Regions from separate parts of the Lysinibacillus sp. FSL W8-0992 genome, predicted to be linked through region 1. Evidence: riboswitches for the same ligand, from Rfam matches in the RefSeq annotation. Region 1 holds a riboswitch; each other region holds the start of a gene.
The links. Region 1 has a riboswitch for cobalamin ahead of NSQ74_RS00665 (ABC transporter substrate-binding protein). Riboswitches for the same ligand answer to the same signal wherever they lie in the genome.

Region 1 (10,713 bases):
CTCACTGCCTTGCCGATAAAAGAATTTAATTCATCAATTGCCCCGTATGTTTCAACACGTAGACTGTCTTTGTCGACACGTCCACCAATTAAGCTTGTTTTCCCTGTATCGCCTGTTTTCGTGTAAAGTTTCATCCCTTTTTTCACTCCTATGCTTTATTTTTATAATTTTGTATCGCTTGTATCGTCGTCTCATAAACGCCTTTACCAATAATCTTACCGACATCTGTTATCGGCCCACCATAGCGCATTTCCTCACCCTTTTGCGTTGCCGCAATAAGCAAGCTATCTGTCGCAGTGCCCGTTGCAATTGTATCACTACGGTAATCGCGAATGTTTTCCATTTGCAATGCCTTTGTTTTTGCTTCATTTGCAGTCATCAATGCTTGAAAAAATGCCTCTTCCGACAAACAACCATTGATGATGACCCATGTATTAATAGTACCAATATATGGCGTTTCCTGTCTTTCGTGTGTGCGAGAGACATCTACAGCATTTCCAACACCCGCAGTGACAACGACAAACACACTACCGAAAGAAGTGCTATATTCATTTAGTGCATAGAGTTGTGTAGGAACAGCAGTTAGCATGACAACCGTGCTAGTCGGCGAAAAATGCTCTCTTTGTAAAAAATCTGCGACCTCTTGTTTCACATCATTAACAACATAGTCTCCTGGTACAGAGCGATTCAATAGGCAGTCATACCACCCTATGCCAGGATTATGAACAGCTGAAGAAACTGTTTTTAGCGGGACATTTGATTTCAGTTGGATATAATCTGTTGTTACTTTAAAATCTTCTTTTACAATGACAGCTCGTTGCTGATATTCACTTGATGATGGCATGATTGTAATTTGCGGTTTAGGTATTTCTGGATGGGCATAGGTTGTCACTCTTGCCTGATATACGTCCTCAATTTGAGACGCTATTAATACTTTATGTGGTGCACCTAAAGCGCGTACACAGCCACTTTCCATTAATAACAATTCATCGCAATAGAGGGAGGCTAAATTCATGTCATGCAGTACCATAATAACAGTTAAACCACATTCAATCGCTTCCTTACGCACCATATCTAAAATTTGACGTTGATGCGCAATATCTAGGTGATTTGTCGGCTCATCTAGCAATAATACTTCCGCTGCTTGCGCTAAAGCTTGTGCTACAAAAACACGTTGTTGCTCACCGCCTGATAGAAACTCCATGGATGTATGCTCATAGCGCGTGACGCCCGTTTGCTCCATGGCATATTGAACTGCTTGCTCATCCCTCTCTGACCAATGAGAAAAAAAGCCAGTTTGATGTGGATAACGACCGAGCGATACTGCCTCACGTACTGTATTTGAAAATGCATTGGCATGTAATTGTGGTAGTACGGCCATCTTTTTTGCCAACGTGCGCGGACTATATGTTTTAATATTTTTTCCATCCAATAAAACAGTCCCTGCCGTTGCTGGTAATACGCCACTAATTACTTTCAATAATGTTGATTTGCCACTTCCATTTGGCCCTAAAATGCCAAGGACTTTCCCCTTTTCTACCGTAAAACTTACATCCTTAACGATTGGTACGTCCTCATAGCCACCTGATAGATGTTCAACGATAATCATACACGTACCCCCTTACTTCTACGCTGCTTATAAAAAATATAAGAAAAGACAGGTGCACCAATAAATGCAGTTATAACACCTATCGGTAGCTCACGTGGGATAATTATCGTACGCGCCACTAAATCGCAAATGATCAGTAATGTTGCACCATTCAAAAAGGATAACGGCAATAAATGACGGTGATCTGAACCCCATATCATACGCGTCATATGCGGTACAACTAAGCCGACAAAGCCGATTGTTCCTGAAACAGCGACTGCCGCCCCAGTAAGCATGGAGCCGCCGACTAAAATTAAATATTTACTGCGCTTTACATTGACACCTAAATGCTTCGCGCGTTCCTCTCCATATAGCAGAACATTTAGCTCGCGTCTTTGCGTCCACAAAATAACAGAGCCAATGACAACAAATGGGGTAATCATTTGCACATACGGCCATCCCCGCATCGAGACTGAGCCTAGTAACCAGCCAATCACTTGGCGGAGCTCCTCACCTGATAACGCAATCATTAATGAGATAAGTGAACCTAAAAATGAGCTGAAAATAACCCCCGTTAAAATAAGCGTCTCCATTTTCAATGAACGGTCTACTATTCTGGCAAAGCTCATCACAGCTACCATCGTTAGTACAGCCCCTACCATACTGAGCGTTGGCAATGCATACAAACCGACAACTGGTATAGAAATGCCGAAAAACAATGTCATGACAGCACCGACTGACGCTCCTGACGATACACCAAGCGTATACGGATCTGCTAATGGGTTTTTTAACAATCCTTGAAAGGCTGCCCCTGCAATCGCCAACGATGCTCCTACAAGACCTGCGAGCAATACACGTGGCAAACGAATTTTCCATAAAATATTGGCAGCAGTTTCATCTGCCACTTTATTCCAAAATACTTCTAACGGAATATGAACCGAGCCTATTGATACGCCACACCAGATGCTAACGATAAGTAACGTAATGGCTGTTACATAGGCAAAAACTGTTTTGCTCACTCGAAAGCCTCAGGATAGATGGCTTTCGCTAACTCTTCAAGCCCATCTGCTAACCGCGGGCCTTGACGACTTGTCGTATTTTCATCTACTTGCACAATAGCCTTATTTTTTACAGCTGTAATTGTATCAAAGCCTGCACGTTGTGGAATTTTCGTTAAAATATCGGGCACATAATTATAAGTAACCACGATGACATCTGGATTTTTTGTAATAATTTGTTCTGCATCAATTTTGAACCAGCCATCCGTATCAGCCGCGATATTTTCGGCATGAATCATCTCTAGCATCTCCTGCATAAATGTGTCCTTGCCAGGTGTGTAGATTTCTGGTTCATCTGACGTTTCTACAAAGACCTTTTTCGGCTTCACGTCCTGTAATTTTGCTTGGACTTCCTCAACCTTCGCTTTCATATTGGCAATTATTTTTTCTGCCTCTGGTAGCTTACCAGTGGCGCGACCTAATTGCTCAATCGTCGTATATGTCTCATTAAAATCACTAGCGTTTGTCACAACAAATACTTTAACACCCGCTGCTTCCAGTTGATCCATCGCTCCCCCTAAAGAAGCTATACCTGATTCATGTGCAAAAACAATATCAGGCTGTAAAGCAATAATTTGTTCTATATTAAATTCCATACTGCCGACCTTTTCCTTGTCAGCTACCTCTGGCGGATAATCATCATAATCATTTACGCCAACGATTTTATCATTTAAGCCAAGTTCAAATAAAATTTCTGTGTTACTTGGAATAAGAGAAATAATTTTCTCTGGCGGTGCTTCTAGTACAATATCTTTACCAGTAGCATCTGTTATTGTTAGCGGGAACGTTGCTTCGTCTAGCTGCTTTGTATCCTGTTGCTCCTGCTGTTCTGTTGTTGATTTGTCATTTTTCGGTTCTTCTCCACATGCTGCTAGAATGCCCATTGCTAAAAATGCTGATAACCCTATTTTCCAATACTTTTTCATTGTGAGACCTCCTTAGATTGTATGTGCATTTTTCAGCTCTGTTCACTTGATTGATCGATATAATGTTGGCATTTCTACCTGAACTTATTGCCTTTATGTTCTATTATTTATCGTCAGTAGCTTTCCAAAACAAAAAAACCTCTCGTCATCATAACGAGAGGCGGTGCTTGCACAAATAAACCACCATCCTATCCTCGTAGGCTGCAATGTATCGTTCTATAAAGGCAGGTCTCCTGGCTCGTGCTCCAAATGCTTTTTCATGCCTTCCCAAAAAAATTCAGTGGCATAGATTGAAAAAACTCACACTTACAGTGGCGGGACCGCATCGGAATTACACCGATTTCCCTTTTCACTTTACTTTAGTAAAGAACCTTTATAATATTCAGTTGATTTTATTATACATGAAAATAGAAATAGATAACGATAAAAAAAGAGACCCTAAGTTAGTGTCTCTTGTTTATGATCATTGAATTCCGCTGCGTGCGGACACTTTCCACTTCAATCAACTAGTATAATTGTTTGAGTGCCTGTCACTACATAGAACCTAATATAATGTCGCGATCTAAATCGAATAAATCCGCTTCGCTTTCCGCGGGCGCACACGTAAGCCGCAAAGTCGCTACCCGCCTGGTTTGTTGCGGCTTACATTGCGTGCTTTCCCGCAGGAGTCTACGTGGATTTTTACTAATAATAAAATTTTCAAAATTGTTTGCGTGCCTGGCACCCACTACATAATTTCCGAAAAATATTGAACAGTTTTCATTGGTGCGCCTATTTCGCGCAATGCCCATGTATCTTCTAAATAAATATCTGCTAGCTTTTCATACTTGCCACCAAATTGGACTGCCCATTCGACTGCCACTACACTTTCGTATAGATGAGCCATTTTTTCTGCTACGCCCTTTGCCTCATACGACTTCGTAGCCTCATCCAAACGACTAAAGACTTGCAATGTAGCTTCGATTTTCTTCAATTGCTCGCCTACAATTTGTACTAAGGAACAATCAGTTAACTTCGTCAAACGCTCGCTCATCACATGTACAAATAATTCATGGGCATTAAATTTATCTACTAAGCGAATTAGCTCAAGTGCTAAAATGTTAGCCGTTCCTTCCCACACCGTAAGTACTTGAGCATCTCTAAGTAAACGTGGTGTTACAAAATCTTCGATATAACCGTTTCCTCCATGCAATTCAATGGCTTCGCTTGCGTAATGTACCGCCTGTTCAGCCGTTTCTTTTTTCATAATGGCGATATTTAAACGATTAAGAATGATGTCCTCCTCGTTCCCCTGACCACTCGTTACCTTGTCATATAATTGAATAAGATCAAAAACAGTAGCGACCTCTACATGTAGCTTAGCAGCATATTTTCCTAATGTATCCTGAATCATTGGGTATTGAATTAAAGGTTGACCGAACGCATTTCGGTTTGTTACATAATGCTTCGCCTCTAAATAACCTCGACGCATAATACCAATGGAAGCAACAGCGTTACAAATTCGAGATAAATTAAGTGCCTCTAACATATAATAAATTCCTTTATTCGGCTCTCCAACGATATACGCTACTGCACCATCGAATTCCACCTCTCCTGATGGTACTGCTCTGACACCGAGTTTATCCTTTAAACGCCGAATGCGAAGGTGGTTAACCTTGCCGTCATCTTGACGCCAAGGTACAGCAAATAATGTTAAACCTTTCGAACCTGCTGAGGCGCCTTCTATACGTGCTAATACCATCGCCACACCACACATTCCAACATTTGATGCAAAGTACTTCTCTCCATACAAACGATAATGACTTCCTTCCTCGACAGCCTCTACAACATTTGCGCCGACATCTGAGCCTCCTTGCCGCTCCGTTAAAAATGTTGCTCCTTCATATAGCTCTGTATCCCCTGTTGCACAAACATGTGGTAAAAACCTGTCCTTCAACTCATCATTCGCATAATGATCAAGCAAATAAGCTGTTGCCATCGTTAAGGTAACTGGACAATAGAAGCCAGGCTCTGCATGTGAAAGTAAATAGCCTTGTGCAAAGCTATACACATAATTTCCCTTTCTACCTAACTGCGGAATTTCCTTATGCACATAGCCAACGATCCCTGTGTTATATGTTTCTTCAATCGTTTTTTTGTAGCCTTCATTGACCCAAATTTCCGATATATCCTCACCATAAGCATTGTATCGCTGCAGTTTGGGCTCTCCCTCTCTGTCCGTATGCTTCGCCCTCACGTCGATGTCATTTGCACAAAGCTCGCCGAAATCCTTTAACTCTCGCTTAGCATAGACTAGAAGTTCTTTATCTAGCATCATTTCTAGTAGTTTGTGTAGTGTTTCATCCTCTGTGAAAAAGTTAGTCGTCCGATTTGCATCTTGCTGTAATACTTTCATATTTATCTCACCTCTTGTTCCTTCAAAGATTGTTTTAATATTTTTCCTGATGCATTTCTTGGTAGCGCTTCCACTTGTTCGAATAAGCGTGGAATTTTATATTTTGCTAGATGCTCCTCTAAATATATTTTTAGTGCACTATCATCAATCTCTGCCTTTGCAGCATACACTGCCTTTACGGTTTCTCCCCACTGCGGGTGAGGGACACCGATAACAGCCACCTCAAAAATTCCTTCATAGCTTAAAAGTAAATCTTCAATCTCTTTTGGATAAATATTGACACCGCCCGAAATAATAACATCCTTTTTGCGATCGACAATCCAAATATAGCCGTCTTCATCTTTTCGAGCTAAATCTCCTGTTTTCAGCCAGCCATCTATAAACGCTGCCTTTGTTGCTACTTCATCCCTGTAATACCCCAACATATTGCCTTCACCAAATAACACAACTTCGCCCACTTCATTCACTCCGACATCTTCCCCGCTGTCGTTAATAATACGAAGCTCCGTCCCTAGAGGTGCACGCTGACCGATACTCCCTGCCTTTTCTTCATGCTCTTGTCCGAACATTAAGGAACCACTTGGCCCAGCCTCTGTTAATCCATAAACACATGTTAGATTTTCTGTTTGGAAAGCTTTTTGTATATGGCGAATTTCATTTTGTGATAACGGTGCACCTCCGTAAACCCACCATTTCATCGAAGACAAATCCGCTGTTTGCAATCTCTTTGTTTGGGCAGTTAATAAATAGGCAACAGGAGCCCCGAAAAAATGCGTCGTTTTTTCGTGTTCAATCGAATCTATCAATAAATCTGGTGTAAATGTTGGCGTTAGTACATTTGTTGAGCCAACAAGTACGCCAGCCATTAAAAATAAATGCAATGGTGCTGAATGCGTTAATGGCATCATAAGGAGAATGCGACTTGTAGGCTTAACTTCCATTTCGACCGCAATCATCTGGGCTACAGTTAAAATATTACGATAGCTAAAAAGGACGCCCTTCGGTTTTCCTGTTGTGCCTGATGTATATAAAATCGTTGATGCATCGTCTTCATTTAGCTGACAATCTATTGGTTGTGTACTGGCATGTTGTATTAGCGTTTCATAATGAAGCCACCCTGCCTCCACATGTCCTGTTTTAATTTTCAACGGCACGACATTGATATGCTCGACCGCAGCAAAAATAGCCTCATGCACTAAAATAGCTTTAGCCTCTGCATGCTGTGCAACATATTCAACCTCCTGCAATGTAAATTTTGCATTTACGGGAACGACAATTGCACCAATACGTTGAATCGCAAAATAGCTAACAACAAACTCTACAACATTTGGCATAAAAATAATTACTTTATCATCTGGACGAATACCCAGTTCTATCAAAGCATGACCGAGTCGAGTCACTTGCTCATCTAAATCACGATAAGTCACTCTTCTTCCATGACAAACAACAGCTTCTTTTCCAGCATACTTTCGGGCATTTCGTGCTAACAAATTTGAACTATTCATCGTGCATCTCTCCCTTTAAAGTTAATAATTTCTCACTAAACATGCCATGTAATTGCAGTAATTCATTTTTCATTTGTGTAAGTTCGGCTATTTTACTATCAATTTCTTGAATTTTTTGATCTCCATATGCCACAGTACGTTCCAATTGTTGAATTCCTGAGCGATCAAAATCAAAAAGCAACACCATTTCCTTGATTTCTTCTAATGAGAAACCATAACGCTTCCCCCTAAAAATAAGCTTGAGCTTCGCCATTTCTTTTTTTGAGAAGGTGCGCTGATTCGTAGCCGAACGATGAGGACATAGAAGCCCAAGCTCCTCGTAATAACGAATTGTACGTGTAGACACATTAAATTGCTTCGCTACCTCCTGAATCGTTTTCAAGCAAAGCTCCCCCTTCACAATTTTCATCAGTATATCATTAACGTTAACGTAAACTTCAACAGAAAATTAGAAATAAACAGAAAAATTAATACACAAAGAAGTAAGTTCAGTGTCAGGCACTCAAACAATTCTGAATTTTGCATAGAAACTCCTGCTTAGAACGCACGTAACGTAAGACGCAAAAAAACCAAAAGTAAGTGCCAGGCACTCAAACAATTTCCACCGAATAAAAAACCCCGACACGTAATTGTGTCGGGGTCTAATAATCATATTACATTTTTTCAGGTGCAGATACGCCGATTAGACGTAATGCGTTAGCAATAGTAGTACGTACAGCCGTAATAAGTGCTAAACGTGCTTCTGTTAGCTCTTTATTCGAAGCATCTAACACTTTTTCAGCGTTATAGAAGCTATGGAACGCAGCTGCCGTATCTTGAATATAGTTGGCGATACGGTGTGGCGTACGGTGTTTTGCTGCATCCGCCACTACTTTCGGGAAATCACCGATTTTTTTCAATAAATCAATTTCTTTTTCAGCAGTTAACAGGCTTAAATTCGCTATTGATGTAGCAAAGCCTTGTTCAGTTGCTGAACGTAAAATTGAAGAAATACGCGCATGCGCATATTGAGCATAATATACCGGGTTTTCGTTTGATTGCGATACCGCAAGATCAAGGTCAAAGTCCATATGTGAATCACCAGCTGTTTTCACGAAGAAGTAACGTACTGCGTCTAATCCTACTTCTTCAACAAGCTCACGCATCGTTACAGCATTCCCTGTACGTTTCGACATTTTAAATTTCTCGCCGTCTTTATATAACTGAACCATTTGAATAACTTCTACTTCAAGCGTGTCACGGTCATAACCAAGTGCTTGAATAGCCGCTTTCATTCGTGGGATATAGCCGTGGTGGTCAGCTCCCCAGATGTTAATTAGTTTATCAAAGCCACGGACAATTTTATCTTCATGGTAAGCAATATCAGGTGTTAAATATGTGAAAGATCCATCATTTTTTATTAATACACGATCTTTATCATCGCCAAATGTTGTTGAACGGAACCAAGTAGCACCATCTTCTTCAAAAACATGGCCATTTGCTTTTAATTTATCTAATGCTACTTCGATTTTGCCGTTTTCATATAATGATGTTTCAGAATACCATACATTAAAATTCACGCGGAAATTCGCTAAGTCTGTTTTCAATTTATCTAGTTCTAATGCTAAACCATGTTGACGGAAAAATGCAAAACGCTCTTCATCAGATTTTGATAAAATCGAATCGCCATGCTCACTCGCTAATTTACCTGCAATATCGATAATATCCTGACCGTGATAACCATCTTCTGGCATATCTGCCGCAAGACCTAAAGCTTGCTTATAACGCGCTTCTAATGAATAAGCTAAGTTATTAATTTGATTACCAGCATCGTTAATGTAGTACTCACGAGATACTGCATAACCAGCCATATCTAAAACATTACACAATGAATCCCCTACAGATGCTCCACGTGCATGACCTAGGTGAAGGTCGCCTGTCGGATTTGCTGACACAAATTCAACTTGTACTCTCTCACCAGCTCCTGCGTTTGAACGTCCATAATCTGCACCTTGCTCAAGGACAGCTGTTACAACACCTGTTAAGAAATCTTTACGGACAGTAATATTCATAAAGCCAGGACCTGCGATATCAATTTTCTCGATATCAGTACCTTCAGTTTCAAGGTTTTCTAAAATTGCTTCTGCAATCGCACGTGGTGGCTTTTTAGCTAGTTTCGTTAATTGCATTGCAATATTCGTTGCATAATCACCGTTTGCTTTATCCTTTGGTGTTTCTAAGTGAATCGTTAATTCTGTGCCAGCTTCAACTAAGCCAGCTTTTTCAACAGCCTGTGCAATCGCCGTCTTAATGGCTTGTTGTACTTGTTCTACTGCGTTCATCATTGTACCTCCGTAAATGTAATGTCTAATGTATAATTGCCAACATTTTGTCCACCCATTAGTAAATCATACTGCACATGAAAATCTCCACGCATTTCATGTCTAGTAAATAACATGTTTTTCGTTTGAGTCACGAGTGGCATCGAACCAAATTCACTTTCATAATGGCCTATTTGTTGTTCAAAAATATTGAGTGGTAAGCGCATTTTTACTGCTCCTGCGCGCATAATAAGTGCCAGTTCTTTGTCTAACTTCATCGTCGTGCGGATTGTTTTTTCATCCTGCATCTCTTCATATTTTAAATATAGGGAATCTGCTTTATTTATTAGCTGCCCATTTAACCACATTTCAAGGGTTTCGGACTCCCCATCAATCGGACGAATCGTCGAAATGAGCTTAATGTTCACCTGCGATTTTTCTTCGTTCACCATCATGGACGCTCCCTTTTATTCTTTTTACTATAACCTTTTTATTATAGGATGAATGTCTACTTTATTTCAAGATAGAAGTGAGTATTGTTTTCAAGCATTGGCAGACAAAGTGAAAAGATTTACTATTATTTATAGATCTTCGAGAAAGGAACTACTATTATAGATGTTACTTCACATTTTTGTCAGCTTTTGTATTACCTTTACATTAATCATTTTAACGTATTGGCCATTTACACATCCGGCTCGAGGACAATCACTAATTAAAGAATTTAAACCCATTTTGGTAGGTATTTCTTTTGGTCTAACAGGTCTTATACTAAGTGGCATTTCGTTAAACTATTTGAATGGAACACTCATAAACATCCATATTGTCCCTCTTCTTTTTAGCGGACTTATCGGTGGCCCGTGGTCGATTGTTATTAGTGGCATAATCATGGCAATAGGAAGCTTAATCATCATCCCTACACAAGAAGTACTATCGATAACAAG
Region 2 (10,713 bases), 2.5 Mb from region 1:
TTTTTGAAGTCTGAAGTGACTTCAGAGCGGCGCCTTTTAATTTCATTTCTGAAGTACTATTCATAATATCTTTATAACAGCATTTCCTTTATAATTATCACTAGCTACATATTTTTAACAATCATGGGTAGACATAAGGGGAGAGAATGAAATGGAAATACTTCACGCGACTATGGATGAATTAGAAGAAGTAACAGTGCTATTTGATGAATACCGCCAGTTTTATGGACTTGAATCAGATAGAAGTAGTGCTAAAGCATTTATCCAATTACGAATGGCTTTAAAAGAATCCATTATTTTTATTGCTGTAGTAAATGGAAAAACGATTGGCTTCGTACAATTATATCCAACTTTTTCATCTATCGCATTACAGCGTGCATATATATTAAATGATATATATGTAACGGACGATGCTAGAGGCCAAGGGGTGGGCAAAGCATTGATGGAGAAGGTGTTTCAATATTGTGAGCAACAAGATGCACGGTATGTTACGCTTCAAACGGCTACAGATAATGTTCATGCACGAAAGTTATATGAAAATCTTAATATGAAACAAGATCAATATTGTAATTATGTTAAGTATTTTAATTAAGAATAAGCATCTCATCCATTTTGGATGAAGATGCTTTTTTGTATTGTATTTACGATAGAGTAATAGGTTTCAAGACGTAAGTTACAAATAATTAAAAGGATTTTAGAAACATTTGTAAAATATATATATTAATAACTTTAAAGGAGGGCAGACAATCATAATAAGAACTAGAGGGATTCCAACAATTTATACAATGTCCGTTGGAATCACTATATAAACTAAAAGGAGCAAAATATGAAAGCTATCGTATTTGATTTTGATGGAACATTGGCGAATACTTTACCAATTTGTTATTATGCTTTTCAAAAAGTATTTAAAGACTATGATAATAAGGATCTTACTGCAAATGAGATTAAGGAAATGTTTGGTCCTTCTGAAACAGGTATTATTATAAATAATCTCTCAAATCCTAATAAGGAAGAAGCTATCGAATATTACTATGCTCAATATGCCGAATTACATAAAAGTTTAGTAGAAGTTAATCCTGAAATTCGTGAATTATTGACCTCTTTGAAAGAGGCAAATATAAAAATAGGAATTTTCACGGGAAAGGCAAAAAGAAGCTTGGATATCTCTCTAAAAGCATTAGTATGGAAGGGCTGTTTGATGTCATCATAACTGGTGATGATGTATTAAAACCTAAACCTGATCCAGAGGGTTTAGTTAAAGCATTATCTCTTTTAGAGGTTGAAAATTTTGAGGCGGTTTATATTGGAGATAGTGATGCTGATATCGTGGCAGGTTTGCAAGCGAATGTTTATACGATTGGCGTACAATGGTTACCCGAATACCAAACAGAAGAGTTCAACGAACAACCAAATTCAATCATAAAAAGTGTCACCGAATTCAAGCAGTCCTTAAAAGTAGGGATTTTATGAGTTACCAATGGTTGGAATGGGCAAAAAAAATACAAGCATTATCTCAAGCGGGCTTAACTTTTTCTAAGGATATGTATGATATCGAGCGTTATGAGGAATTACGTAACATTAGTGCAGAGATTATGTCACATAACACTGAACTTGACATGACAAAAATTAAGGACTTATTTACGAATGAAACAGGTTATCAAACGCCGAAAGTGGATGTTCGTGGTGTCGTTTTTAAAAATAATCAAATATTAATGGTAAAAGAGAATATTGATAATAAATGGGCATTACCAGGAGGGTTTTGTGATATTGGATTATCTCCTTCAGAGAATGTAGTAAAGGAAATTAAAGAAGAGTCTGGTTATGATGTAATGCCAGTAAGACTTCTTGCGTTATTGGACAAAAATAAACACCAGCACCCTCCTGAACCATATCATTACTATAAGATATTTATTTTGTGTGAAATTATTGGAGGGGAAGCTACTATAGGTATTGAAACGAATAATGTTCACTTTTTTTCGCAACACAATTTACCGCCGCTTTCTACTAATAGAAATACTATGGCACAAATAGATATACTCTTTGAATTTTTACGTACTCCAGAAAAGAAAACATTATTTGATTGAGATGAAAGCTATTTTTTGAATAAAGCTATTGGGTAAAAAGTCAAAAGGCATCGAGAAGTTCAACTCGATGCCTTTCGTCCTTTTTTTACTTTAGCAGCTAGTTACTGTACTTCGAGCGTATATGGTTGTGTACTAGCTTTGCCGTTTACTTCACTAACCTCTATATAATATGTTCCTTTATCTAGTTCAACGGAACCTACTTCAGTATCTTTGGAACCGTAAAGATCTAATGTTTCAACCGTTTTTCCATTGGCATCAATAATACGAATTACACCATCTAAACCTTTTTCAGTTTGTAAGGAGAAGAATACATCGCGTTTGCGGTCATTGTGGAATTCGAAATAGTCTTTATCGCCAAATGGCACACTAGCATTTAAATATTGATTAGCCACATATTTATCGCCGTTTTTCGTTAGCATAGTTGGTTTTGTTGGCACACCATGCACTAATGTGGAATCTGCATCTTCATCAACATTTTTATGATTAAATACAGATAATGTGTATGGTTGGAGCGATAAGAGCCCAAAGTCCGTGGCGCTAAGACTAATAAAGTAACCGCGATTTCTTTTCGCTAGGAAAGATGTGTTGACCTCTGAAGTACCTGAGAGACCAAGAAATATTTCAAATAAGTTTTCACCTTGTCCAAACGGTATTTCTTTCGCTAGTTCATCGTCGTCGATTTGCATATTGCCGTTTGTATCCTCAATAATTGAACCAGAAAATTTCAAGTCAAATTGTAGTTCCTTTGGTATTTGATTGAGTTGTTCATTTGTATATGGAACGGAAGATAACAGAAGACTCAACACTGTATCCTCGCCCCGATGTTTATAGTAGTAGTAATCTTTATCATCATTATAGAGGAGATGATTTTGATAATCGATACCTGGTTCAATCGTTTGAGCAGTGATGTCTGTATTAATTTCATTGTTTTTGTCTTCAGGTATAGCTGCCATTTTTCTTGATGTAAGTGAATATGGTTCGATGGAACGGCCACCAAAATTAACAATTTTGATAACATAAGTTTTATCTTTTTTCAGAGCAATTGTTTTTGGATCGTCTTCATCAATTGTTACTCCGTAAAGTAGACCAATAAGCCCCGAATCATTCGCTAATGAAGAAAGTGGAAGCAATTCATTTGTTTCCTCATCATATTCAAATATAGTGCCAGTTGGCTCTTGATTATTTCCTTTTTTAATTTGGAAACCATAAATCGCATCTTCTGGAGCAGTAAATACGAAATAATCTTCATCATATTCAGTTTGGAAGTATGCTTTTTGATCTTCACCGATATTAAAAGGAATCGCATTCGTCATAATGAGATCCGCATCTAAACCATTTTCCTCAAAATCGGGACCTGAAAGAAGATTTAAAAAATTTTTTCCTCGTTCACGTTTTTTTGCTTTATTTGGAGCTGGTGCGCCATCACTATTTTGTACATCGTCTTCAAGCATTGGCTCATCCAATGGAAGTCCATCTTCATCTTCAGGAAGATGAACAATTTCTCCTTTTAACGTGTAAGGAATAATTGATTCATTCATGTTCGCTTTTTCCTCGTTATCAATACCGCCATTAAAGAGCATATCGATTGACACTGCGCCACTGTTGTCATTGGATACACTTAGTACATACTCTTCATCAGGGATTGCATCGAAAACGATACTTACACTTTCACCTTTTGCTGAGCTAGAAGATGCTTGTAATGGGTAGGGTGCATTTTCATTCCATTCGTCTTCATCTATTTGTTCTGTTGAGTTGTTATCCAAATCACTTTTTAAATAGATTTCCATTGATGCTGTAACACCAGGTAGACCAGATAAATCAAATTTCAATGTTGATGGTTGCGTTACTGAAAATGTAAAGTAATCTTGGTCACCTTGTTGATCGTCTGAGAGTAACGTATAATTTTCTCCTGCCGTACTAAATGGGAACTGTTGAATTTTATGTGCACTATCCATTGCTAATGAATCGATCGGTAATTCATTTGTCGTTTGCGCTGTGAAAATATAGTTTGATGCACCTTTTAAGCTATAGCCACCATTATGATCCTTAACGCCAATAAGAAGCGTTCCTGCTTGCTCTGCTTTATAAAGGTAGCCTTCTTGTTTTCCTGCGCGAACATCATTGACATTGATAGTTTCAGACTCATCTTTTTGACCTGTAGGGTAGAAGTATAAGTCAAATGCATAGTCATAGTTGCTAGCACCTTTTAATGATAGTTGAATATATTCCCCTGCATCTAATTCAGTTTTATACCATTTCTTTTCATCTGGTAGCTTGAATTCGCCTTTTTCGGTATTCAGACGATTTTTATTAAGCACTTTGGCATTGGTTAGACGCTCTTCTTTTGTTTCAGAATAGCGCTCTGGTAGGTTGTTTAAATCGAAGTGCATTGCTTTTAATGGGTCGACGAGGCCATGTCCATAGGTTAGGTCGTAGCCTCTTTCACCTAAATCCTTTGCGGTCATTTCGAGTATTGCCTCTATTTCATGAGGCTTTAAAGTGGGATATTTTGATTTTAGTAGGGCTGCTACACCCGCAACTACAGGAGATGCCATAGAAGTCCCGCTAAATGCTGTGAAGGATGATCCCTTTTTTCGATCATAAACGGTACTATAAATATCTTCTCCTGGTGCAACTAAGTCCACTGATGGTCCATAGTTGGAATAGCTTGATAGTTTATTGCGTTCATTTGTAGAACCAACGCTAATGACACCTTCGAAAGAAGCGGGGAAGGAGTATTGATCTGTTGAATCATTACCTGCAGCAGCTACAATCGTAATGCCTTTATCGATTGCTTTTTTAACGGCTTCCTGCATTAGTGGAGATTCTCCGTAGCCACCGAGACTCATATTAATAACGTCAGCGTTTTGTTCAATAGCGTAAAGTATACCTTGTGCAATAACGAAATCATTTGCAGTTTGTTTGCCGTTAAAGACATCTATTGGAAGAATCTTTGCTGATGGATAAATACCATGTCCACCAAGCCCATTATCTTTAGTAGCTGCAATAATGCCTGCTACATGCGTCCCGTGTGGATCAGAAAATGAGGTATTGGCAGGCGTTGCCGCATTATAAGGTGGAAGCACTTGAGACTTCAAATCTGGATGTTTATAATCTACACCAGAATCGATAACTGCTACTTTGACCTCATGATTTCCTGCTAATGATAAAGCCTTATCAATTTGCAGTAGATTTATATGATACATATCCTTTTTCTTTGGATCGACTGCATTATTAAAGGACTGGTACTTGTAGCTTGGAGATACACTTTTGACTCCGTTTTGCTTGGCATAATACGAAACAGCCTCTGTTAATGTTATGCCTTTTTTTAGTTGGATTACTTCGTAACCTAATGAAGGAATCGATCGAATTACTTTTGAACCAATTTTACTATGTACGGTCTTCGCAAGACCCGAATGTTTGACGATAATAGTATCGGCACTAATCCATTCGTTTCCTCCTGTTTGATCGTTGAACTGCTTTAATGCTTGCCTTTTGTTGCTAGCGAGCATACTTGTCACCAATTCTGGGTTCTGTGGTGCTTCAGCAAAGGCAGAAGCAGCAGGAACCATTAGTGCAGAACATGCTACGACAGCGATTGATTTCATCACCCAGTTTTTCAATTGTTTTTCCTCCTTCAGTAAAATATGACATTTCACTATTTATAACGGATGGAAAATAGAAAAGTTTCATATCTCAATAAATTTTTTTCAATTGTTTTAAAATTGTTTGAGTGCCTGGCACCCAAACAATTTAGAGCTGCTCGATAAGTGTTTGTAAGTCTTCTTTTGATCGAGGCATAGGCATGCCAACGTCAAATAACTTTTTGTTTTGTAAGGCGAGGGTTATTTCAAAAACCCATGGTCGTTCAAGATGGGCTAGTTCAAGTAACTTCTCTTGATAGAACAATTCGACCGGGTCCCCATTGTAAATGACTTTCCCAGCCTCCATAACAATTATTTGATCCGCCCATTCATAAGCCAAAGCGATATCATGGGTTGCCAATAAAAAAGTTCGTTCCCCATTTTCTAATTTAGCTAAGTAATGTAAAAGTTGTGCAGCATAATAATTGTCTAGTCCAGCAGTCGGTTCATCTAATAGTAATACAGAAGGTTCCATTGCCAGCACACCTGCCATGGCAACACGTTTTTTCTGTCCGACGCTTAAAAAATGTATGGGCTTATCAAGTAATGACTCAACCTCTGTTTGTGCTACTGCCCAGGCGATTTTTTCCTCGATTTTTTCATGAGACCAGCCAAGATTTAATGGCCCGAAAGCGATATCTTGCTTTACTGTACCTGAAAAAAGTTGATTGTCAGCATCTTGGAATACGATGCCGACCTGCTGACGTAATGCGGATAATGCTTTTCTAGAATAGCTAAGCGCTTCGTTGCAAAACGTAATGCTGCCATCGGTCGGTTTTAAAATTCCATTTAGATGCTGAAATAGTGTTGATTTGCCAGCACCATTATGACCTAGTAGGGCGATTTTTTTCCCCTTTGGAATTTGCAATGAAATATCTGTAAGTGCCTCGGTACCGTCTGCATAGGCATATGATAAATGTTTAAGATCAAAATAAAGCTCTGTCATGAGAAAAAACCTCCATATATTACGAGGAATAAAAATATAAAAACAATTCCAAACCAGTTTTTCTTGCTATAACATACATTGTCTTGCCAATAAACAGATTCGCCACCACGTGCTTGCATCGCATTATTTAGTTCACGACTACGTTGAAACATTTCCGCAAACAATGCTGCAATAAGCATGGAAATCGACCGTAGCCATTGCATAGGTGATTGATAGCCAAGGCGTGATTGTTGAGCAAGATGAATTTTTTGCATGCTATTTAAAAAGATGAAAATAAATCGATACGTTAGCTCTACTAATTCTACAAATAAAGCAGGCAGACGCCATTGACGTAAGACGTGACAAATAGATTGTACCGATGTCGTTAAAATTAAAAAGTATAAACAGCTAATACTGCCTAATACAGAGAACAATAGCTGCCGTGCTGTGATCATGCTTTCATTTCCGATGAAAAAGGTCCAATTACTAAGAGAAAATGCCCAGAAATGTGCTGGGAGGTTACTTGAATTTGGTGCAATTGAAATCAAAATAGATAGTAAACTGGATAGCAGAAAAAATCCTGGTAACAGCAGTAATTTCGCATAGTATTGGAAAGGGATTTTTGCGCCTAAAATGATAAAAGCACTCATTACAATAAATGTAATGAGTGAAATAAGTTCATCTCTCACGATAAGCGACAATAGCAGTAACCCCAAGGAAAACGTCATTTTTTCTAACGGATGAACGGACGCTAGTTTATTCATATAAGCATACTTATCAATGAGTAACATCCGTTTAACCTTCCTTATGCTTGCCGCGCATATAGCCTACGAAATAGCCAATAAAGCCAGCACCAATCGCAGCCTGTAATACGAATAATAAGCTTTCAATTTCACCACTTGGTGGCTCCCATAAGCTCTCAAACCATGGTTCATATTCTGCATTAATTTCACCGATTGCAGCTTCAGCTTCTCCGTCTGCACCACCGAATTCTGCACCTTTTTGTACGAAAAGAGGGATGATTGCTAAAAGTACAACGACAGCTAGTAGCAGTAAATTTTTCTTCATCCTAATGTGCCTCCTTTGCTGAGAAAACACGTAGTGCCTTTAATTCGCTCACATTGTATTTTTTTAAGAAATTCATAACGATAACTGTTAAAATTCCTTCACTAATTGCTAGAGGGATTTGTGTTAAAGCAAAAATACCTGCAAATTTTGTGAATGAAGCCATAAAGCCTCCTACTTCAGAAGGGAAAGCCAATGCTAATTGAACTGAAGTGACAACATATGTACCTAAGTCCCCAAGCATCGCTGCAAAAAAGACAGCAATAGAGAATGATAGACCGATTTTTTGAGAACCTTTAAAGACATAATACGCAATAATTGGTCCTACAATTGCCATAGAGAAAGCATTCGCACCTAAAGTGGTAATACCACCATGCGCTAAAAGTAATGATTGGAATAATAAAACGATTGTGCCAATCACACTCATGGCTAATGGTCCGAAAAGAACTGTACCAAGGCCAACACCAGTAGGATGTGAGCAACTTCCTGTTACTGATGGAATTTTCAGTGCCGATAAGACGAATGCGAATGCACCTGATAAGCCTAATATCATTTTCGTTTCAGGATTTTCGTCAATTGTTTTTCGAATAGAACGTAATCCTAAAATAATAAATGGAATCGAAATAACCCACCAAAAAATCGCCCATTCAATCGGCAAAAATCCTTCCATGATATGCATGGCAAACGCTCGTTTTGGTACTAGTAAAAGAGCCACTAAGAAATAACTAAGTTTCCAAAAAGAAAATTTCAAAACCTTTCCTCCTCAACAGTAATTTTCGAATGTAGCGTGCGCAATAAAAAAAGCACTTCTCCGTTTCGGAAAAAGTGCATAGCTGAAAAAGCAAATAGAACTGTCATTTGCCAAGCCGCACACCTATCCTCGTAGGTTGAAACGATCACGATTTTCTCGGCAGGTCTCCTGGCTTTAGTTCAACATTTTATAGGCCTTCCCGTCCTATGGACAGTGACATTTTCTATAAAATTCCCTAGTACAGTGGCGGGACCGCGCCGGACTTGAACCGGCTTCCCTTTTAAGCAAAATGTATACACTTCGCACCGAAAAAAGATGAAGTTGTGAGTTTTCACGAAGAAGTGTAACATGTTTTTCCAATCATAAGCTATCCTTTTTTTTGTAAAAAATTTTTTATAAAATAACAATCTAGAAAATTCAGATAAATGTCAGAGAAAATCTATCAATTTTAATGAAATATTTGTTGAAATTTTATTAAAAATCTAATAAATAAAAAAGAAATGTTGAAAAGTATAAAAATGATAGGCTATGATAGAAACAGTTTTATATTCGTTTTATTAACATTTCATTTCAAAATTTAAATATAAATCCATCATTAAGTGCTCGATATACTTCGAGATAATAGGGAAATCGGTGTAAATCCGATACAGCCCCCGCTACTGTAATAGCTGATGAAATCGCAATGCCACTGAAAACTTGGGAAGGCGCGAAAGTAAGAGGAAGCTTAAGTCAGGAAACCTGCTTAGTTGATGATATGCAAACTTTTCGGAGGGAGAAGTGAAGCGAGAGCGGATACGTGTATATTCGTTTTTATTTTGGCTTCTATAAAACCTTTACTCTTCGATATCGAGTAAAGGTTTTTTCTTTTTCCTAAAAGTAGAATGAGGGGAGAAAAGCAATGACAACTTGGAATTTAGAGGGCATGAAAACCCATCTTTTTATTTGTAATGGTAGTAGTTGCATGAAAAAAGAAGCTGAGGAAATTACGCTCGCAATACGAGACGAAATAGAGAAATTAGCACTCGATAAGGAAATACATACGACAAGAACGCGTTGTAATGGCAGATGTAAAGATGCTTGTGTTGTGATCGCGTACCCACAGGGAAATTGGTATCGTATACCAACAGTTGAGCATGGTAGAACACTTGTACAAGATTTAAACCATGATTCTTTACACAGCGAGCATGTTTTTACACTGACAGAAGGTACGTTGCAACGTACCCCACAAACAACAGCCATTAAAGGCATCGACAAGGTGAAAGAGGGGTAAAAAATGGCGCAAAAAGGAAAGATTTTTGTTGTAGGCTTTGGACCTGGAGATTTCAAGCATATTACGACACGTGCTGTAGAGGCATTACAACAAAGTGAATTTATTATCGGTTATAAAACGTATGTTGAGCTCATTCAAGATTTAGTAAGTGCGAAGTCGATTGTTAGTACTGGTATGACAGAAGAAGTGTCACGAGCACAAGAAGCGGTACGTCAAGCGGAGGCTGGAAATATCGTTTCTGTTATTTCGAGTGGTGACTCAGGCGTATATGGGATGGCTGGACTTGTATATGAAGTACTAATTGAGCTTGGGTGGACGGAAGCAACAGGTGTTGAAGTCGAAATTGTGCCAGGAATTTCTGCTATTAATTCGTGTGCAAGTTTGCTAGGCGCACCGATTATGCATGATTCTTGCACGATTAGTTTAAGCGATCATTTAACACCTTGGAATTTAATTGCAAAGCGTGTGGAAGCTGCGGCGATGGCCGATTTTGTCATTGCGTTATATAACCCAAAAAGTGGTCGCCGTACACGTCAAATTGTAGAAGCCCAACGGATTTTACTAGAATATCGATCACCGGATACACCTGTAGGACTTGTGAAAAGTGCCTACCGTGATCGTCAGGAAATAACGATGACGACTTTAGCAGAGATGCTCGAGCATGATATCGGCATGTTAACTACAGTTATTATTGGAAATTCATCGACATTTTTCTATGACAATAAAATGATTACACCGCGTGGCTATCAGCGCAAATATACACTTGGAGAAGAAAAACAGCCTTTACGTCCACACCAGCGTTTAAGAGAAGAAAATGAGCCGTGGGCAATGAACCAAGAAACAGGTACTGCAAGTCATGACTTTGCTGCAGATCCAAATGCAGGACGTCTGAAAAGTAGTATTGCGATAGCACCTGCGCCTGTATCGGTACAAGAAAAATCATCTCTAGAAATGGCAGCAACTGCACTAGCCAT
Region 3 (10,713 bases), 3.7 Mb from region 1:
TTAAAGTAACTTTAACTTTATCTCCAGGTACTATTTTTTCATTTGCTGCTGTTAAGTTTTCAATTGTTACATCAAGTGGACGTGCTGTCATCACGTGATACTCAGCTTTTCCATCTTTTTCAACCTTAACTATATTACGTCCTTCAGTTAATAAAACTGTGAAAGAGCCATTTCCACTAGATTGAACACTTTCTGTTGAAAATTCACCATTTCCATAGGATGCTGTTCCTATACTATGATTAATTTCCGGACGCAAAACGCTTACTGAGCTTCCAGAAGTCGGAGTAAAAGTATAATATGCTCCTTGTTCGCCTTGAACATAGTAAACACTATCAATATCAGCATCAAAAACACCATTTTGTAAGTTTAGAAGGTCCCCACCTTTTTTACCTTCATTAATTTTTTGATTACGTTCTTTGTTACTTTCTATACCTGTAGAAATACCTGTTTCACCTTGACCAACAGTCACAACAAAGAGACCGACATTTTCTGGCCAAATAGCACTAAATGCATCATTCGCATCACTAATGTATCCGGAACCATTAACCTTCAATGCGTCATACGTCACTTTTACAACAGCTGTACCATTTTTCAATGCTTTGACTGTCGAATAACTTCCTGGCTTACCAGGATCAATTTGAATTACATCATCGCCTGTTATGATTTCATAATGGAAATCAGGCTCAAAGAAATAGTTGTTAATTCCTTCTATTAATGCTTGCCAGCTTCGTAATGTTAGTAAATTGAAGCTTTCTCCTTGGTTTAACTTCAAATGATTTTGCTCATTAATATTTAAATAAATATTACCTTCAAGATATGTTCCTTTATTTAAAATTGCTGTTGGCGATTGAATTGAGAGCTGTTGTTTTGTAATTGCCAATGTTGCATTTTGAGCATTTGCTTTAAATGTACCTACATTTGTAAGTTTTCCTGCTTGGCTAACTCGGTAGTTATAATCACCATTGTTTGTTAACTTGAAAGAAAATGTTTTTGTACCATCCGGGTTAATCGTAGCTACCCCTTCAGGCAGGACTTCTTCAAATGCAATAAAGTGTTTAATTTTTTTTCCTACAAATAATTCAGCATCTTCAGGGACTGTAAACTTAATATCCCCAGAAAACGGAATAGCTGCACTAATTGTTTGAGCTGTGGCCGAAAGTGTTACTGTAGTGCTATTACTAACTGGAACATATTGTGTATGCTTTGCATCTGGCTCAAACGTATAGTAGATTTTTTCCCCTACTAGAGCTAGTACTGGAGTCTGTCCTTGTGTTGTTACTTTACCTAGTTTTAATGACGTATCGTTCGGTATTTCTTGCCCAACTTTTACAGTGTAATCGCTATTAACATTCCAACTTGTATTACTAGCTTTAAAATTAAGCTGGCGGAATTGAAATTCTTGATTTGATTCTGCTTTTACTGTTAGCTGACCACCGCCAACACTGTTATGATTGCTATCAAATCCTTCGTAGCGATAACTTCCTACTGGTATAGTTGCTGTATAAACATTGTATGTCCCTTCAACACCAGAGCCTATGTTTATTTCTTGCTCATTCGTATCATAAAGCTTTAACATCACAGCTTTATGTGCCACAGTAATTTTCACTGTGCTAGTAATATCCGTTTGTAAACCAGGTTTTTTACTAAATGCATTTGTGGCTTGATTTAGTGCTAAAACTTTTGCATCTATTTCTTCTTGACTGGCATTTTCATCTGCGATTAGTTCCTGTGCGTCTATAATTTCATTTGTATATGCATCTATTTCAGCTTGAGTAACCCAGTAATCAGTAGGAGCTACATCTTTTCCATCTAAACTTACTTTCACAGAAGCTTTTGTTTGTTCAGCTTGTTGAACCGCTGTTTGCAAAGCTGTTTTATCAGCTTTAACGATTTCTTCCCCTTCTCCATTTAAAGCAGCATTTAAATGGGTAAGTGCTGCATCCACATTTGTTTGACTACTCTCCATATTTTTAAGCTGCACGTAGGCGGCGTCATAAGAAGACTTTACTTGTTCATTTGCTAAAATTTCGTTTTTAGTTGGCGAGCTATTAATTTCGGCAATTTTCGCTGTTAACTCGTCTTTATTCGCTGGAGTAATTAAACTACTTCCCTCTAAGCCACCACCTAAATCTGCTCCATACCCCCATACTGTAAACTGCCATCTAATGATATCACCATCTTCTGGGAACCATTCAGAAGCACCTCGAGGAATAAAGTTATTATTTACAGCTACCATCCAGCCCGACATAGTTGTATAGTCCATTTGATTTAACCAGTCGGATTCTATTCTTCCATCAACTGGACCAGATTCATCAAGAATGTATTTTGGGACGCTCACTTCTCCAGGATCAGGATCAAAGACCCCTGATAAGTAAAAGCTTTCTTCTACAGACCCTGTAATGTCATAGTTGCCTTCTCCTAACAGGTTAACTATAACCTTAGCTATATTATCCCCTTCATAAAAAGGAACACGAACAGGTTCCTTTATGTATCCCTGCCCAAGTGTAAACTTCTCTACGGAAACCGTCACATAACCTTTAGGTTCAGTATTATTAAATATCGTCGCACTATCATTACTGGTAATAGGAGATAGTTCGCTTTCCGTTTGCTCGGTCATTTCTTTCTCTAATGATTCTTCATTAGTTTGAATACTAGAATCTGTTTCTAACTCACTAGCATCATTTTGTTGTGTCTCAGCGAATGCAACGGGTGATAATAACGAAAATGATAAGATAAAGACAATCGCTATATTCAACCATTTTTTATAAAAGTCCATTTCTTTCCCCCCAATTTTTATAGATGAATGCGCTTGCAATAACTAGAAAATAAAAAAGATGCTTCTCTAATAAAAGAGAGAGCATCCAAGGAAAACAGAAAAAGGCTCAAAATACTATTTGCCTGTCCATCTATTTGCCGTAAATTCTCCTAGCTTCCGAAGAGATTTAATACGATGAAATAAAGGCAGGTCTCCTGGCTTGTGTACCCTAATCAGAACCTTCCCATCTACTTGAGGCATTTTTCCTCGTTTGACAGTGGTGTTTTCTGGGGTCATCTACACATACAGTTGCGGAAACAGCTTCGGATTTGCACCGAATTCCCTATTAAGCTCTTAAAAGAGCACCTTTATTCTGCATTCGCTATTCACTTAATGCTAAGTTTAGCATAGTTTCCATTTTTTCAAAATAGTTAAAAAAAACAATCATTAATAATTATCTAAAAATAATGAAGTTGAATCTGCTTATATTTGCATTGATATCGCATATTATGTTCTTCTTATTTGCAATTCTATATTTAAGCACAAAAGTATTATCAATAAAAAACGCCAGAGCAATAATACTCTGACGTTGAAATCATTATTTTGTCGTTACTTTTCTTCCGTACGTCATCCATCTCCACACTTTTTCCAATGGCCCAATTTTGAAAAATTTAAAATAAATGATACTAAAGATGATTTGAATTACAAAAATCATAATGGCAATGATGACAATATAGGAAGTCGAAAGTACTTCGAGTCCCATGAGCGATATAATAGCTAACCCTATAAAACTCTGAGCTAAGTAATTTGTAAATGCCATCTGACCTACCCGTCCAATTGGCTGTAGCATTTTTACAACATTTTTGTGTTCTAGAATCAGGAATAAACTCGCTAAATAAAAATATGTAGTCGGGATTACACCTAAACCTAGTACTAATTGAAGCTTTTGATCATCATTTTGAGATGCAAACCAAATCCAACTAGATATAGCTACAAATATTGGAGCTGTTACATATAAGACCAACTTTATTTGTTTGGTAAGTTGTCTCACATTTCTTATCCAGTCAGCTTTTGCTACTAGAAAACCTGTTAAAAACATAATAAAAATAGTTATTGTATCATTCCCTAGTACATTGAAAACTGTTGAAAGGATAGCTAAGTTTGGCAAAAACATTTGCCCAAGTATGCTTACAATGTGAACAGTAATTATGCCAATAAGCCAGTTACGAATTGTATCAATCTGCGCTCGATAAAATGGTAGTAAGAACAAACCTATTACTGCATATGCAGAAAGGATGGAACCCCAGAAAAAAAATATGTGCACAATCCCAATAACAAATAATGCTAGTAAACGTCTTGCAAAACGCCATCGAGGCTTATCACCTCTTGCTTCAGCGCGTGAAGCAAAAATATAAAAACCGACACCGAAAAGAAATGAAAAAATGGAAAAGAATTTTTTCTCAATGAATATATCAATTAGTGTATCAATCACACTATTGAATTTACTATAGGCTGGCACCGGTCCTCCTTCAACTACTATTTGATAAGCACCTACATTAATAAATAAAATACCAAATAACGCTAATCCCCGAATAATATCTAAGGACACAATTCTTTCTTTTTGTGTAACGGATGGATTCATGCTTTCAACTCCTTATCTTCAATACTGCAATTCATGCTCCTTGGCTATTATATCTAGGCAACCTTACAGCAGTTTGTTGATTAGCTTACAAAAACCTTAACTGAAGGATTTCATTTATCTTAACGATTTATTTAAAATTGCAGTTTCTTAGTCAAACAATAAAAAAAAGGTCTGGATTAATTTCCAAGACCCTTCTTTTATTCATATTATTATCAAGCGTAGTCTAATGCATTAGTGGCTAATGAAATGTGAAATTTCGTCTCAATATTTTTCATGTTTTCCTTAGTTTTTCATCCCTTTTCAAAAGTTAAGACAACATATTTTATAGTATGTAGACTATTTTGAAAAGAGGTGACCAAGGTGAATAGGAATAGAAGATTAAGATTTTGTTATCCTGGCTATAAATATTGCGGACCTGGATGTTCAGGACCTGGTTCACCAACAAATGCTGTTGACTCTTGTTGTAAGAAGCATGATGCTTGTTATTCAAAATATGGTAGAACAAAAAATTGCGATGAATTATTTCAGCAATGTTTATTAGCACATATGAATACCAATAGCAAAATGGGCAGAGATGCTAGACTGTTCTTCAAAGTTTTTGATTTGCGTAATAATTTCTTTTAAACGTCAAAAGCCAAGAATGAACAACAAGTTTCATTCTTGGCTTTAAAGAAATATAAATGTCTATTGCCGTTGATTTCCGCTACGGGCGGCACTTTTCACAAAATTTTTTAAAAATTGTTTGAGTGCCTGGCACTTTTATGGGCACTTTTACTTAATTGGAATCCAAATTTCCGAATAGAGATTTTCGCTTGTAGGATCTTCCTCTGTATAAACCTCTAATTCAGGTGTTCCAGCAGGCTCATATGGATTCGACGGGAACCATTCGGAGAAAATTTGCTTCCATGCATTTTGCATCGCATCCGGCATTGGGCCATGTACTTCAAACACAACCCATTTTGATGCTGGCACTTCCATCGCTAATAAATTTTCCGGTACATCCGCCCCTACGTGATCTGTTCCAATCCAATAATCGATTAAATTATTTTCTTTATAGTTTTCGTCTGGTACACAAACACCCAATACCCCTTTAATTTGTCCATCATTTAATGCAAATAGTTGCTCGTCCATTCCTTGACGATTTACTTCATCCCAAAATACAGGAATACCTTGCAAATTCTCGCCTTTTTGGCAATTATACGTTCTTTTTACTCCTACAACTTGGAACTTTTCTTTTTCTACAATGTTATACTTCATTGGTTCTGCTCCCTTCAGACTCACCTGGATTACAAGGCGGTTATATGATTGTAATGGTCCTTGCTGTTTTCGTGCTTCACTCGGCGTTACGTTATGTTGCTTTCGAAATGCTTTTGTAAAAGCTTCGGGAGAGTCGTAGCCATATTTGAAGGCGAGATCGATTACTTTTATATCTGTATTGATTAATTCCTGTGCTGCTAAAGTCAATCTTCTTCGTCTTATATAATCCGCAATTGACATATCCGTTAAAATAGAAAATGTTCGTTGAAAATGAAATACAGATGCATTCACTTCGTTTGCGATTTGCTCCATTGTAATCGTTTCTTGCAAATGCTCTTCTATATAATTTATTGCTTTTTGAATCGACTCAATCCAACTCAAACTCAAATGCCCTCACTCCTTGCTTAAAGATTAACGTATTCTAGTTTTTTCTTCCTGTCTTTTTATGCTATCTTTGGACTGGTCCACTCAGTTGTATGCATAGTCTACTACATATCGACAATTTTCCAATCCTTTACTTAAAAGTACTACTACTTCAATAATAATCATTTATACAAGGCAATAACATAAAAATTTCAAGAAGTATCATGAACATTTAAGTGAGCGAAAAGCATCAACGGTAGCGTAACGCTACGAATAAAATCTTTGCAATAAGTGTTATTTGTTGCTGAAAAGTAAATAAATCAGCAATTTTATTAATTATTAGTAGATTCTTAGTATTTAATTAATTTAAAATAAACAGTATTATTAAGTATTATAGATATTTCATCTAATGACACAATACGCGGAGGATATGACATGTTAGAGATAACAAAAGAGATAACAACAAACCCAAAAGAAAAACCTGCAGCAGACCAATTAGGTTTTGGTCAATTTTTTACAGATCATATGTTTATAGTCGATTACACAGAAGGCATGGGTTGGCATGATCCACGTATTATCCCGTATCAGCCGCTTTCACTAGATCCTTCGGCAGCAGTTTTCCATTATGGACAAGCTGTATTTGAAGGATTAAAAGCTTATGCAACAGTGGATAATAGGGTCCTTTTATTCCGTCCTGACCGTAATTTTAACCGCTTAAATCATTCGAATGAGCGTATTGTCATTCCAGCAATTGATGAAGAATTGGCGTTAGAGGCGTTAAAGCAGTTAGTAACATTGGATCGTGAATGGGTTCCAAAGGCACCTGGAACATCTCTTTATATCCGTCCATTTATTATTGCTACTGAGCCACACTTAGGTGTACACCCTTCTAAAAACTATAAATTTATCATCATTATGTCTCCATCAGGCTCGTACTACAAAGAGGGCATTAATCCAGTAAAAATCATGGTGGAACAACATTTTGTAAGAGCTGTAGTTGGCGGCACCGGCGAAGCAAAAACTGCTGGTAACTATGCGAGCGCCTTAAAAGGACAAGAAATTGCGAATAAGGAAGGCTACTCTCAAACTTTATGGCTAGACGGTAAAGAACACCGTTACATCGAAGAAGTAGGTAGCATGAATATATTCTTCAAAATAAACGGAACAGTCATCACACCAGCATTAAATGGTAGCATCTTACCTGGAATTACACGTAATTCAATGCTTCAAGTATTAAAGGAGAAAAACATTCCAGTCGAAGAACGTCGTATTTCAATTGATGAAGTGGTAGAGGCTTATCATAATGGCACTTTGGAAGAAGCATTTGGTACAGGAACAGCTGCGGTTATTTCACCTGTTGGAGAATTAAAATGGCAAGATGAAAAAATAGTGATTAATAACGGTGAGATTGGTGAAGTTTCACAAATGCTTTACGAAACATTAACAGGCATTCAAAATGGCACGCTTGAAGATACATTTGGTTGGACGATTAAATTATAAAAATATACAAAAAAGTGTTAGATTGATCGAAATCAATCTAACACTTTTTTACTGTGATCGTTTTTGTAGCACAACATAAGCCACTAATATAATCGTCTCCGTTTTTTGTCGTTTAATGATATTGGAATAACACCAAAATAATTGGACCTTTTTCGCTTTCCCAAAGCTCAACAAAAAAACAATATCCATTTGGGAAATCATTTAAATATGCCTCATCATCAAGGCAAATGTTATTTTTATACTTAGTAGCCCATTCTGACTTAACATCATGTATTAATAAACACTCTAATGTACTTTTTCGTTCCGTTTGATAGTTACAGATAAATACTTCTTCTACTTCGCCATTAAAAATCATTTGTCCAAGTTCCTGCAACGTAAAATTATTAGAGTAGATTTTACTTGCCACTACTACTTCATTGTTATAAATCTGATTTTTTTCCTTGTCTATGAAGTAGCCTTTTTTTATCACAGTAGTTCACCTCATCTAGTTTATTAATCGTCTAAAAAAGCTCAAACATTTACTTTATAATTCAATGCTAACTCATCCCCAGGTAGTCCTCGTATCCCCCAGTTATGCTTAGGTGTTTCAAAAATAGTAATTTCTATATCCTGAGGAGCTATACTTAATTGACTGTTAATTTTTTCAAACAGCAATGCGAGTAATTGTTTTTTCGTTTCTATCGTACGACCTTCGAACATACTAATTTCAATAATGGTATATGCTTCAGTTCTTTCACTAGGAAAATAAAAATCTTCTTTATTCATTGGGAAAAAACGATGAAATTTCTTATCGGATGGCAATCCCAGTGCCTCCATCATACAAGAATGAATAATAGTCGATAATGCTGCCTTAATAGGATCTAAACTGTCCTTAATACCATATATTTTAATTTGACTCATGCTCATCTCACCTTTCTCTTCTAACCACCCATTCTATTCTAAAATGTATGACCTTTTTTATCCGCATCATTATCTTAACATATATATCCATTTTGGTTAAAAATAACACTGAGAAGAAGTATTTTTAAATTGGGCAAACTTTAATAAATGAACGATGTATGAAGTCCAAAATAAGGGCAAGAATAAAAGTATAAAATTCCATTATGAGGTGAAGTATGAAAAAATTAATTATCGGTACTTTTACAGCAATCCTAACAACAGGATTATTATTTGGGTGTGGTAATGCGAAAGAAAAAACGGAGCCTAACGATACTGAAGCACCTTCGACACACAAAGAACATATGGATGATCAAAACAAAACTGATGACAAATCTAAGGAGTAAGTCTTCCTTAAATTCATCAGACATAAAAAAACCAGCTCTAATATAATAGAGCTGGTTTTATCATTAAATTTATTATCGGAATGTGTGAATTTTATTTTAAAATTTTTGATATTATCCTTAAGCCTCTAATAACCCGCAACAATCTGAGTTATTTTCTGAAACTGTAGTTGTTCAAGCGTTGTCCATTCAACAAATTTTTATATTAGCTTCCAATAAAAACACATACCGAGAGCGACTTCTAACCGCCATCCATTACCTTAAAATCATACAATGTAGTTTTGGTTCAAAAAAAGTTGTTGAATTATTTGGAAGCGGAGTCTTATCCCTTCTATCAGAGGTGTTATAATTTTAATAGGAGACTAATGAATACTAGTAACATTCTCTTTTTTTACTAAACGAACTAATAATTTCTTTTGTATTACGCATTCTTTAAAACGTCTATTAATAATATTTTGCATCGATGTATTATCTACATCAGTAAAAAATGTCACGAACATATTCTCTTCTATCGCCCTTTTGACAACGGGGGCATACACTAACATCCCCCCTCCTCCCAATCTGGTAGCGGGCAAACGCTTCACATAAGAATGGGGTAAAAGTATCATGTTCTGCGCAACTCTCTCAGCAATGCACCACCCCACTAAATCTCCTTCAAGAAATAAAGCAAAGCTAAATTCTTCATCGACAACGCCTAAATTCTGAACAAAAGGATAGACATGATCATCAAACTTATTCTTATTAGAAATTGCTTCTCTAAATATCTCACTCACATGCTGACTCCAAGGTACTACTGTTAAACTAGTAGGTATTTTTAAATTCCATAACCATTCATTTTGTTGTATTCGATTAAAATCCAGCACATATTTTTCTATGCCTTGTACATTCCCACTCCAACCTTGATTGGTTAATATATTTATGAAGTCATCAGATTTACTGTTCATAGTAAGCGTTATTTCTGTTATTAAAAAGCCGATCTTTTCAAAATAATTTTCCGCTTCATTATATAGTTGCATAACAAAATGATGGGCATTCTCCTCATCATTTACAACTAAATGTGTAATCGCTGCTGACTTATTATCAAAATTGATGTCTGCAATAAGGATACCTATTGGACGTGTATGATCAACTAAACCTATTCCCCATAAACTTGCGTCCATTAATTGCAACCTTTTAAAATGATTAGGATTCAAAAAAGTTAAAAACATACTATAATTACTTGAAGTAAGATTTAAAATTTCCATTAATTTCACCTCTTAAAAATAAGTAGCCTAAGTTATTAGGCTACTTGGAAATACTACACTTCGTCAAATGACTCTGTTACCGGATTAAATACAAGGTTGGCAAAGTGGGTATTTTTGTAATTTTTAGTTAAAGCATACTTATTCTCAGTAGTTCTTAATTCATAACCTGCAGTTACAGCCGTTTCTACACCATTAGTTGCTTCAATGAAATAATAATATGTCGTAAATGGTGTTGCTGTATCATCATTCCAGCGTTGTGTACCACTCGCAATGCTTGAATGTAAAACAATTGCCCCTACTAAACTATTGCTTGTGTTGCGTTTTATCGTATAAGTAACCGTTCCTACAGATGATTGATTATCTGTCCAAGTAATTGTATTTCTAACGCCACCCGGTGATAAATCTATTGAACTTCCACTCACATTTGTTACAGGTAAAAATACGCTATTCTCGTTTTATCCATCTCTATATCTCGGTTTTATAACGAGCCTTCACCGTGCAGGCAACTTTCATCGCACACGGCGATCCGTCAGCGATAGATCTTTAAGTTTTATTTCCCCGTAGTTAATTATAAATTAATTATAGTAATGACAATACTGACAAATGTTAATATTAATGTTAATTCTTGAAAATTTATTCACTTCTAAAACTTATAATATTATGCCGTTTGCT

Region 2: another riboswitch for cobalamin. It lies ahead of NSQ74_RS13435 (energy-coupling factor ABC transporter permease); the one in region 1 lies ahead of NSQ74_RS00665 (ABC transporter substrate-binding protein).
Region 3: another riboswitch for cobalamin. It lies ahead of NSQ74_RS19355 (S-layer homology domain-containing protein); the one in region 1 lies ahead of NSQ74_RS00665 (ABC transporter substrate-binding protein).

The regions. Positions count from the first base shown of each region.
Region 1 is NZ_JBBOZQ010000001.1:165,420-176,132, forward strand. It holds gene NSQ74_RS00650 (cob(I)yrinic acid a,c-diamide adenosyltransferase) at 1-134, opposite strand, end outside; gene NSQ74_RS00655 (adenosylcobinamide amidohydrolase) at 149-1,609, opposite strand; gene NSQ74_RS00660 (FecCD family ABC transporter permease) at 1,606-2,607, opposite strand; gene NSQ74_RS00665 (ABC transporter substrate-binding protein) at 2,604-3,572, opposite strand; cobalamin riboswitch at 3,779-3,962, opposite strand; gene NSQ74_RS00670 (acyl-CoA dehydrogenase family protein) at 4,300-5,967, opposite strand; gene NSQ74_RS00675 (class I adenylate-forming enzyme family protein) at 5,970-7,472, opposite strand; gene NSQ74_RS00680 (MerR family transcriptional regulator) at 7,465-7,854, opposite strand; gene argS (arginine--tRNA ligase) at 8,126-9,793, opposite strand; gene NSQ74_RS00690 (DUF1934 domain-containing protein) at 9,793-10,224, opposite strand; gene NSQ74_RS00695 (GGDEF domain-containing protein) at 10,388-10,713, shown strand, end outside.
Region 2 is NZ_JBBOZQ010000001.1:2,688,807-2,699,519, forward strand. It holds gene NSQ74_RS13400 (GNAT family N-acetyltransferase) at 152-592, shown strand; partial or broken gene NSQ74_RS13405 (HAD family hydrolase) at 827-1,470, shown strand; gene NSQ74_RS13410 (NUDIX hydrolase) at 1,467-2,084, shown strand; gene NSQ74_RS13415 (S8 family peptidase) at 2,186-5,707, opposite strand; gene NSQ74_RS13420 (energy-coupling factor ABC transporter ATP-binding protein) at 5,838-6,674, opposite strand; gene cbiQ (cobalt ECF transporter T component CbiQ) at 6,671-7,444, opposite strand; gene NSQ74_RS13430 (energy-coupling factor ABC transporter substrate-binding protein) at 7,449-7,721, opposite strand; gene NSQ74_RS13435 (energy-coupling factor ABC transporter permease) at 7,723-8,469, opposite strand; cobalamin riboswitch at 8,611-8,794, opposite strand; cobalamin riboswitch at 9,050-9,229, shown strand; gene NSQ74_RS13440 ((2Fe-2S) ferredoxin domain-containing protein) at 9,368-9,739, shown strand; gene cobJ (precorrin-3B C(17)-methyltransferase) at 9,743-10,713, shown strand, end outside.
Region 3 is NZ_JBBOZQ010000001.1:3,851,828-3,862,540, forward strand. It holds gene NSQ74_RS19355 (S-layer homology domain-containing protein) at 1-2,776, opposite strand, end outside; cobalamin riboswitch at 2,944-3,140, opposite strand; gene NSQ74_RS19360 (DUF418 domain-containing protein) at 3,354-4,397, opposite strand; gene NSQ74_RS19365 (phospholipase A2 family protein) at 4,758-5,021, shown strand; gene NSQ74_RS19370 (AraC family transcriptional regulator) at 5,169-6,035, opposite strand; gene NSQ74_RS19375 (branched-chain amino acid aminotransferase) at 6,453-7,517, shown strand; gene NSQ74_RS19380 (hypothetical protein) at 7,630-7,986, opposite strand; gene NSQ74_RS19385 (tautomerase family protein) at 8,028-8,417, opposite strand; gene NSQ74_RS19390 (hypothetical protein) at 8,633-8,800, shown strand; gene NSQ74_RS19395 (hypothetical protein) at 9,160-10,041, opposite strand; gene NSQ74_RS19400 (hypothetical protein) at 10,095-10,463, opposite strand.